2 linked regions of the Aliamphritea ceti genome follow. The protein of the gene in region 1 interacts with the protein of each later gene in a pairwise test. Links are inferred from orthologs where the notes say so. Each region holds a gene or a part of one and is shown in the gene's direction. Other genes may lie near its edges.

What was found.
Region 2: the proteins of ftsB (region 1) and OCU49_RS06855 interact in binary tests that used the Escherichia coli proteins (3 or more experiments, as listed by UniProt). The link is inferred for Aliamphritea ceti from one-to-one orthologs.

Annotation. Positions count from the first base shown.
Region 1 is NZ_AP025282.1:889,282-893,008, forward strand. Bases 1-2,817 are described here. They hold ftsB (cell division protein FtsB), read left to right. Parts: upstream 1-1,146; coding sequence 1,147-1,488; downstream 1,489-2,817. Other genes in these bases: eno (phosphopyruvate hydratase), read left to right, coding at 1-1,114; truD (tRNA pseudouridine(13) synthase TruD), read left to right, coding at 1,513-2,553; surE (5'/3'-nucleotidase SurE), read left to right, coding at 2,553-2,817. In the rest of the region: more of surE, read left to right, coding at 2,818-3,305; OCU49_RS04035 (protein-L-isoaspartate(D-aspartate) O-methyltransferase), read left to right, coding at 3,397-3,727. UniProt on the Escherichia coli protein: Essential cell division protein. May link together the upstream cell division proteins, which are predominantly cytoplasmic, with the downstream cell division proteins, which are predominantly periplasmic.
Region 2 is NZ_AP025282.1:1,490,091-1,493,088, forward strand. It holds OCU49_RS06855 (cell division protein FtsQ/DivIB), read left to right. Parts: upstream 1-1,072; coding sequence 1,073-1,924; downstream 1,925-2,998. Other genes in the region: murC (UDP-N-acetylmuramate--L-alanine ligase), read left to right, coding at 1-106; OCU49_RS06850 (D-alanine--D-alanine ligase), read left to right, coding at 108-1,070; ftsA (cell division protein FtsA), read left to right, coding at 1,978-2,998. UniProt on the Escherichia coli protein: Essential cell division protein. May link together the upstream cell division proteins, which are predominantly cytoplasmic, with the downstream cell division proteins, which are predominantly periplasmic. May control correct divisome assembly.

The DNA of each region.
Region 1 (3,727 bases):
GAAAGGCGTACTGAAAGCGGTTGCTGCTATTAACGGTGAGATCCGTAATAGCCTGGTAGGCATGGATGTTACTGATCAGCGTGCGCTGGACAATAAAATGCTCGAGCTGGACGGTACTGAGAACAAAGCTAAATTGGGTGCAAATGCTATCCTGGCGGTGTCTCTGGCGGCTGCTAAAGCAGCAGCTATTAGCAAGAATGTTGAGTTGTATGAACATATAGCTGATCTGAACGGTACTGCTGGTCAGTTCTCTATGCCTGTACCAATGATGAATATTCTGAACGGCGGTGAACACGCTGATAACAATGTTGATATCCAGGAGTTCATGGTTCAGCCGGTTACGACGGATAATTTTGCTGATGCACTGCGTTGTGGCGCGGAAATTTTCCATGCGCTGAAAGCTGTGCTGAAAGCACGTGGTCTGAATACTGCTGTCGGTGATGAAGGTGGTTTCGCACCTAACCTGGGTTCTAACGAAGAAGCGCTGGTTGTCATTAAAGAAGCTGTAGCAAATGCCGGATACGAGTTGGGCAAAGATGTTACTCTGGCGCTGGACTGCGCTGCATCTGAATTCTACAAAGACGGCAAGTATGATCTTTCCGGTGAAGGTAAGGTATTTGATTCCGAAGGTTTCGGTGACTACCTGGCTAACCTGACCGAAAATTATCCGATCGTTTCTGTTGAAGATGGTCTGGATGAGTCTGATTGGGACGGTTGGGCAAGCCTAACCCGTAAGATTGGTGATAAAGTACAGCTGGTCGGTGATGATCTGTTTGTAACTAACACTAAGATTCTGTCCCGCGGTATTGAACAAAACATTGGTAATTCAATCCTGATTAAGTTCAATCAGATTGGTTCTTTGTCTGAAACTCTGGATGCCATTACGATGGCGAAAGATGCAGGCTTTACCGTTGTTATTTCGCACCGTTCCGGTGAAACTGAAGATACAACTATTGCTGACCTGGCAGTAGGTACAGCAGCAGGCCAGATCAAAACTGGTTCACTGTGTCGTTCTGACCGTGTTGCTAAATATAACCGTCTGTTACGTATTGCTGAACAGTTGGGTGATAAAGCCGTATATAACGGTTTGAAAGAGATTAAAGGTCAGGCATAACACTGACTGAGTTTTAAAAACAAGGGGGCGGAATGCCTCCTTTTTTAACTGAGGATCGGCGTCGATATTTTATGTTTCGCTGGCTTGTTTGGATTTTAATTATTGCCGTCACCGGCCTGCAGTATCGCCTTTGGTTTGGTGAGGCGAATTTGCGTGAAGTTTGGGCGCTGCAATATGAAATTCAGAATCAGCAAACTGAAAATGATCAATTAGTCGAGCGTAATCATCGTCTTCAGGCTGAAGTAAAAGATCTTAAAAAAGGTCTTGCTGCGTTGGAAGAGCGTGCCCGTAATGACTTAGGTATGGTGCGTGAAGATGAGACTTTTTTTCAGTTAATCCCCGGCAAGACATCATTGCCTGATGATGCTCCCTGATAGTTTTATTCCCTGGATATATCAATGACCACAGCGTTTCCAACAGAACTGAATTATGCCTACGGTGAGCCGCAAGCGACGGCGGTGATTCGTCAGCATCCTGAGGATTTCCAGGTAACTGAAAACCTGGCATTTGAGCCAGATGGCGCAGGTGATCATGTTTATTTGTATATTCGTAAAACGGGTGAGAATACTGATTGGGTTGCCCGGCAGTTGGCGAATTTTTGTCAGGTAAGCCCGCGTGAAGTTGGTTATGCAGGTAAGAAAGACCGACACGCAATAACAGAACAATGGTTTAGTGTACATATGCCAGGCCGGTCACCACTTACCTGGTCTTTGTTTGGAGGTGACTCCATTCAGGTTCTAAAGGCAACAAAGCATGGTCGTAAACTGCGTCTGGGCAGCTTGACGGGTAATCGCTTTGCCATTCGCTTGCGTAATGTTACTGATGCTGATGCTGTTATTCAGCGTTGTGAACTGGTACGTCAGGGGGTTCCAAATTACTTTGGCGAGCAGCGTTTCGGTCATCACGGTGGCAATCTCGTTAAAGGTGCTGCCTTGATCAAAGGCGAGTATAAAGAGCGACAGAAGCATAAGAAAGGGATGTATATCTCGGCAGTGCGCTCTTTCCTGTTTAATCAGGTGGTTTCTGCTCGTTATGCAAATGCAATCACACCGATGACGGGTGATGTTCTTATGCATCAGGGGAGCCAGAGTTGTTTTGTGTTTGATGCCCAAGATGCAACGATTACAGAACGTTTAGAAAATCTGGAAGTTCATCTGACAGCTCCAATGTGGGGGCGTGGGCGTTCTATCTGTACCGATCAGGCATTTGAGTGGGAAATTGCACAGTTGGATGCTTATCAGGAGTTGCAGTCCGGCCTGGAGAATTTGGGGCTTAATCAGGAGCGGCGTGCGTTACGTTTATTGCCGCAGCAGCTCGAAGTGACTAAGGAAGCAGACGATCAGTTATTACTAAGCTTTGATCTGAGCGTTGGTTCGTTTGCAACCAGTGTGTTACGGGAAATTTGTCAGGTAGAAAACGCGCAGCGTGGAGAGTTTTGATGCGAATTTTACTGTCTAATGATGATGGTGTGTATGCCCCGGGTTTGGAGATGTTAGCAACAACTCTGGCAGAAAGTTTTAGTATTGACGTTGTTGCTCCTGACAGAAACCGTAGTGGTGCCAGTAATGCACTGACACTTGACCGGCCTTTAGAGGCCCATCAGCATCACAATGGTTTTTACAGTCTTAATGGTACGCCAACGGATTGTGTTCATCTGGGAATTTCAGGTGTGCTTTGCGAGAAGCCTGATATTGTTATTTCAGGTATAAACGCTGGCGCGAATCTAGGCGACGATGTTATCTATTCAGGTACTGTAGCTGCTGCTATTGAGGGTCGTTATCTGAATCTTCCCCCGATTGCTGTTTCTATGCTGGGAAGTCATCCAGATAATTATCAGGCTGCAGCCATTATTATTCAGCAGCTACTGGCTGATATTCATAGCTTGAATCTGGCGCCCCGTACAGTTTTAAATATCAATGTGCCAGATAGGCCGTTAGAAGATATTAAGGGCATGCAACTGGTAAGGTTGGGGCATCGGGTACTCGCTGATACTCCTGTAGAATCTGTTGATCCGAGAGGTACGAAGCGCTATTGGATTGCAGGTGCCGGTGCAGCAGCAGACTGTGGCCCTGGTACGGATTTTTATGCGGTTCAGGAGGGCTATGTAGCCATTACTCCGCTGAATGTTGATATGACTCAGTATTCAGGAATGGATAACTTAAGCCATTGGCTGGAAAATCTGAGTGACTGATTATTAGTATGTGGTTTGCTGTTTATTTGATGGTAAAGAACAGAGTGTCTAAGGAGTTGTTTTGAATAAATTACAGTTGCAGGGAATCGGTATGACCTCGCAACGCACCCGCAGCCGTTTAGTGCAGCGGTTGCAGGATCAGGGCATTATTGATCCGCAGGTGCTGGATGTGATGGCAAGTACTCCCCGACATATTTTTATTGATGAAGCTCTGTCACACAGAGCTTACGAAGATACAGCTTTGCCAATAGGTTTTAACCAAACAATTTCTCAGCCTTATATAGTCGCTAAAATGACTGAGTTACTGTTAGCTGAAGGGGCTTTGAAAAAAGTTTTAGAGGTTGGTACAGGATCTGGGTATCAGACAACTGTGTTGGCTCAGCTGGTTGATCAGGTGTATAGCGTGGAGCGTATTCGTCCAT
Region 2 (2,998 bases), 600 kb from region 1 along the record:
CCTGTTACAGCCAGGAGATTTGTTACTGACCCAGGGGGCAGGTGATATTACTGCGTTGGCACATCGCCTTAAATCGCTTGATTTAAGCAGTGTGCAGGAGGTCTGACATGGCAGATTTTCGAATTGATGCGCAATTAGCTGGTCAGTTTGGCCGGGTTGCGGTGATTTATGGTGGTAATTCAGCTGAGCGGTCAGTATCGCTAAAAAGTGGTGCTGAAGTTCTTAAAGCTTTACTGAATGCTGGTGTAAATGCCTTCGGACTGGATCTGTGTGGCGACGGTGAAAATCTGGTTGCCGGATTATCACCGGTTAAGCAATTGATGGATGCTGAGTTCGACCGGGCTTTTTTGATCTTACATGGACGGGGCGGCGAAGACGGAACTTTACAGGGGTTGCTGGAAATTATGAATAAGCCTTATACCGGCAGCGGTGTGATGGCTTCGTCACTGGGTATGGATAAAGTTAAATGTAAGCAAATCTGGCAGGGTGCAGGTATGCCGACACCGGCGTATGAATTGCTTACTGCGGATACTGATTTTGCAGCAGTGGCTGAACGTTTAGAATTTCCGATAATCGTTAAGCCTGCTCATGAAGGTTCCAGTATCGGCATGAGTAAGGTAACCGATTTGCCTGGTTTGAAGGCTGCCTTTACTGAAGCTGTGCAATATGACAGAGCAGTATTAGCTGAACAATGGATCGAAGGCCCTGAGTTTACAGTGACAGTTGTAAACGGTGAGGCTTTACCTGTCATTCGCCTTGAAACGCCTAATGATTTTTATGATTTTGAAGCGAAGTATCAATCGGAAGAAACTCAGTATCATTTTGATAATGAATTGAGTGAAGCCGAAGTAACTGAACTAATGGCTTTAGCGGTTAATGCTTTCAATATGGTGGGCTGTAAGGACTGGGGCAGAGTTGATGTTATGCAGTTGCCAGGGGTGGGCTTCCAGTTACTGGAAGTGAATACTTTGCCAGGTATGACTGACCATAGTTTGGTGCCAATGGCTGCTCGTAAAGCTGGAATGAGTTTTGAAAAGTTGGTTGTGAGTATTTTGCAGGGAACGTTGTAAGTATGGCTGCCACAGATGCTCAGGAACCGGTGAGCCCTGCTCCGAGGGGTGCTTCGCGTACCCGGGTTGAGCCTGAGTCTGTGGTAACTGAAAAGCATACCTGGCGATTCTCTGTTTCATGGCAAACCGACTGGTGGTTGAAGCCTGTGACTTTATTGACTGCAGTATTGGTGTTTGCATCTTTGGCAAACAGTGCAGTTGAAAAAGTATATGTGTGGCTGGATCAGCCTGTTACGCATTTGACGGTTAAAGGTCAGACGCGTTTTTTGGATAAAACAGAGTTGGCAAACAATAGTCTGGCAGCTGTAGATGGGGGGCTAATGTCAACCGATATAGCGCGGGTAAAAGATGAAGCACAGGCGCATCCCTGGGTGTTTCAGGTAAATGTTGAACGTCAGTGGCCTGCTAGTCTGGTGTTGGAAGTAAAAGAAGAGGTCCCTGTAGCGCGCTGGGGTGGTAATGGTTTGCTGAATCACGAAGGCGATATTTTTTGGCCTGAAGATGCAGAGAAGTATCAGCAGTTACCTTTGTTGGAAGGGCCATCAAGTAATACCGCTCAGATGATGGCGCAATATTATGAGTTGAGTCAGCGGTTGCGGAATCTGCAATTACAGGTGGACTCTCTGCAGATGGAAGCGAGAGGGGCATGGTCACTAAAGCTGAAAAATGGCGTGACACTGGTGCTGGGGCGAGAAGATTTAGTAGGCAGGTTGGAGCGGTTTGTCAGCTTGTATCAGTTAAGGTTAAAGGATGACATTGAAGCGGGTCGAGTCGACCGTATTGATGTTCGATATGAAAATGGTGTGGCGGTTAAATGGCGGCCACAACCGGATAATTCTGCTGGGTTAGGTTAGTGGCAGATACGAGACAAGTGGGTAGGTAGTTCGTGAATGAGCCTGGAAATAATATGATTGTCGCCCTGGATATCGGTACTTCTAAGGTGGTCTGTCTGGTTGCAGAGATCAGTCCTGATGGTGGGATTGATATTGTTGGTATTGGCTCGCATGTATCCCGCGGTCTTAAGCGTGGTGTAGTGGTAAATATAGAGTCGACAGTGCAGTCAATTCAGCGAGCGGTGGAAGAAGCTGAGTTAATGGCTGGCTGTAAAATCCATTCAGTGACGGTGGGCATTGCAGGAAGTCATATTAAGAGTATGAACTCTCATGGGATTGTTGCAGTCCGTGACAGAGAAGTTCTGGAATATGATCTTGAAAGAGTACTTGATGCTGCTCAGGCTGTAGCGGTTCCGGCAGATCAGAAGATATTGCATATTCTGCCTCAGGAATACGTTATCGATAACCAGGAGGGCATCCGTGAACCTTTAGGCATGTCTGGTGTGCGTCTGGAAGCTAAAGTGCATCTGGTTACCGGTGCGGTGAATGCTGTGCAGAATATTGAAAAATGTGTGCAGCGTTGTGGTCTCGAGGTTGATAACAGTGTGCTGGAACAGTTGGCGTCAAGCTATGCCGTGCTGACTGAGGATGAGAAAGAACTCGGCGTTTGTATGGTCGATATGGGCGGTGGGACAACAGATATTGCCGTTTTTACTGCTGGTGCTATACGTCATACCGCAGTTATTCCGATCGCTGGCGATCAGGTAACAAATGACATTGCGATGGCATTACGTACACCTACTCAGCATGCGGAAGATGTGAAGAAAAAATATGCCTGCTGTCTGGCGCAGTTAACCGGGCCAGAGGAAATGATTAAGGTTGCCAGTGTCGGTGACCGGCCAGCCAGGGATTTATCCCGTCAGGCATTGGCAGAGGTTGTTGAGCCGCGTTATGACGAGTTGTTTACGCTGATTCAGGCAGAGTTACGTCGCAGTGGTTTTGAAGACATGGTAGCTGCAGGCATCGTGCTTACCGGTGGTACCGCTAAGATGGAAGGTGCGGTAGAACTGGCTGAAGAGGTGTTTCATATGCCGG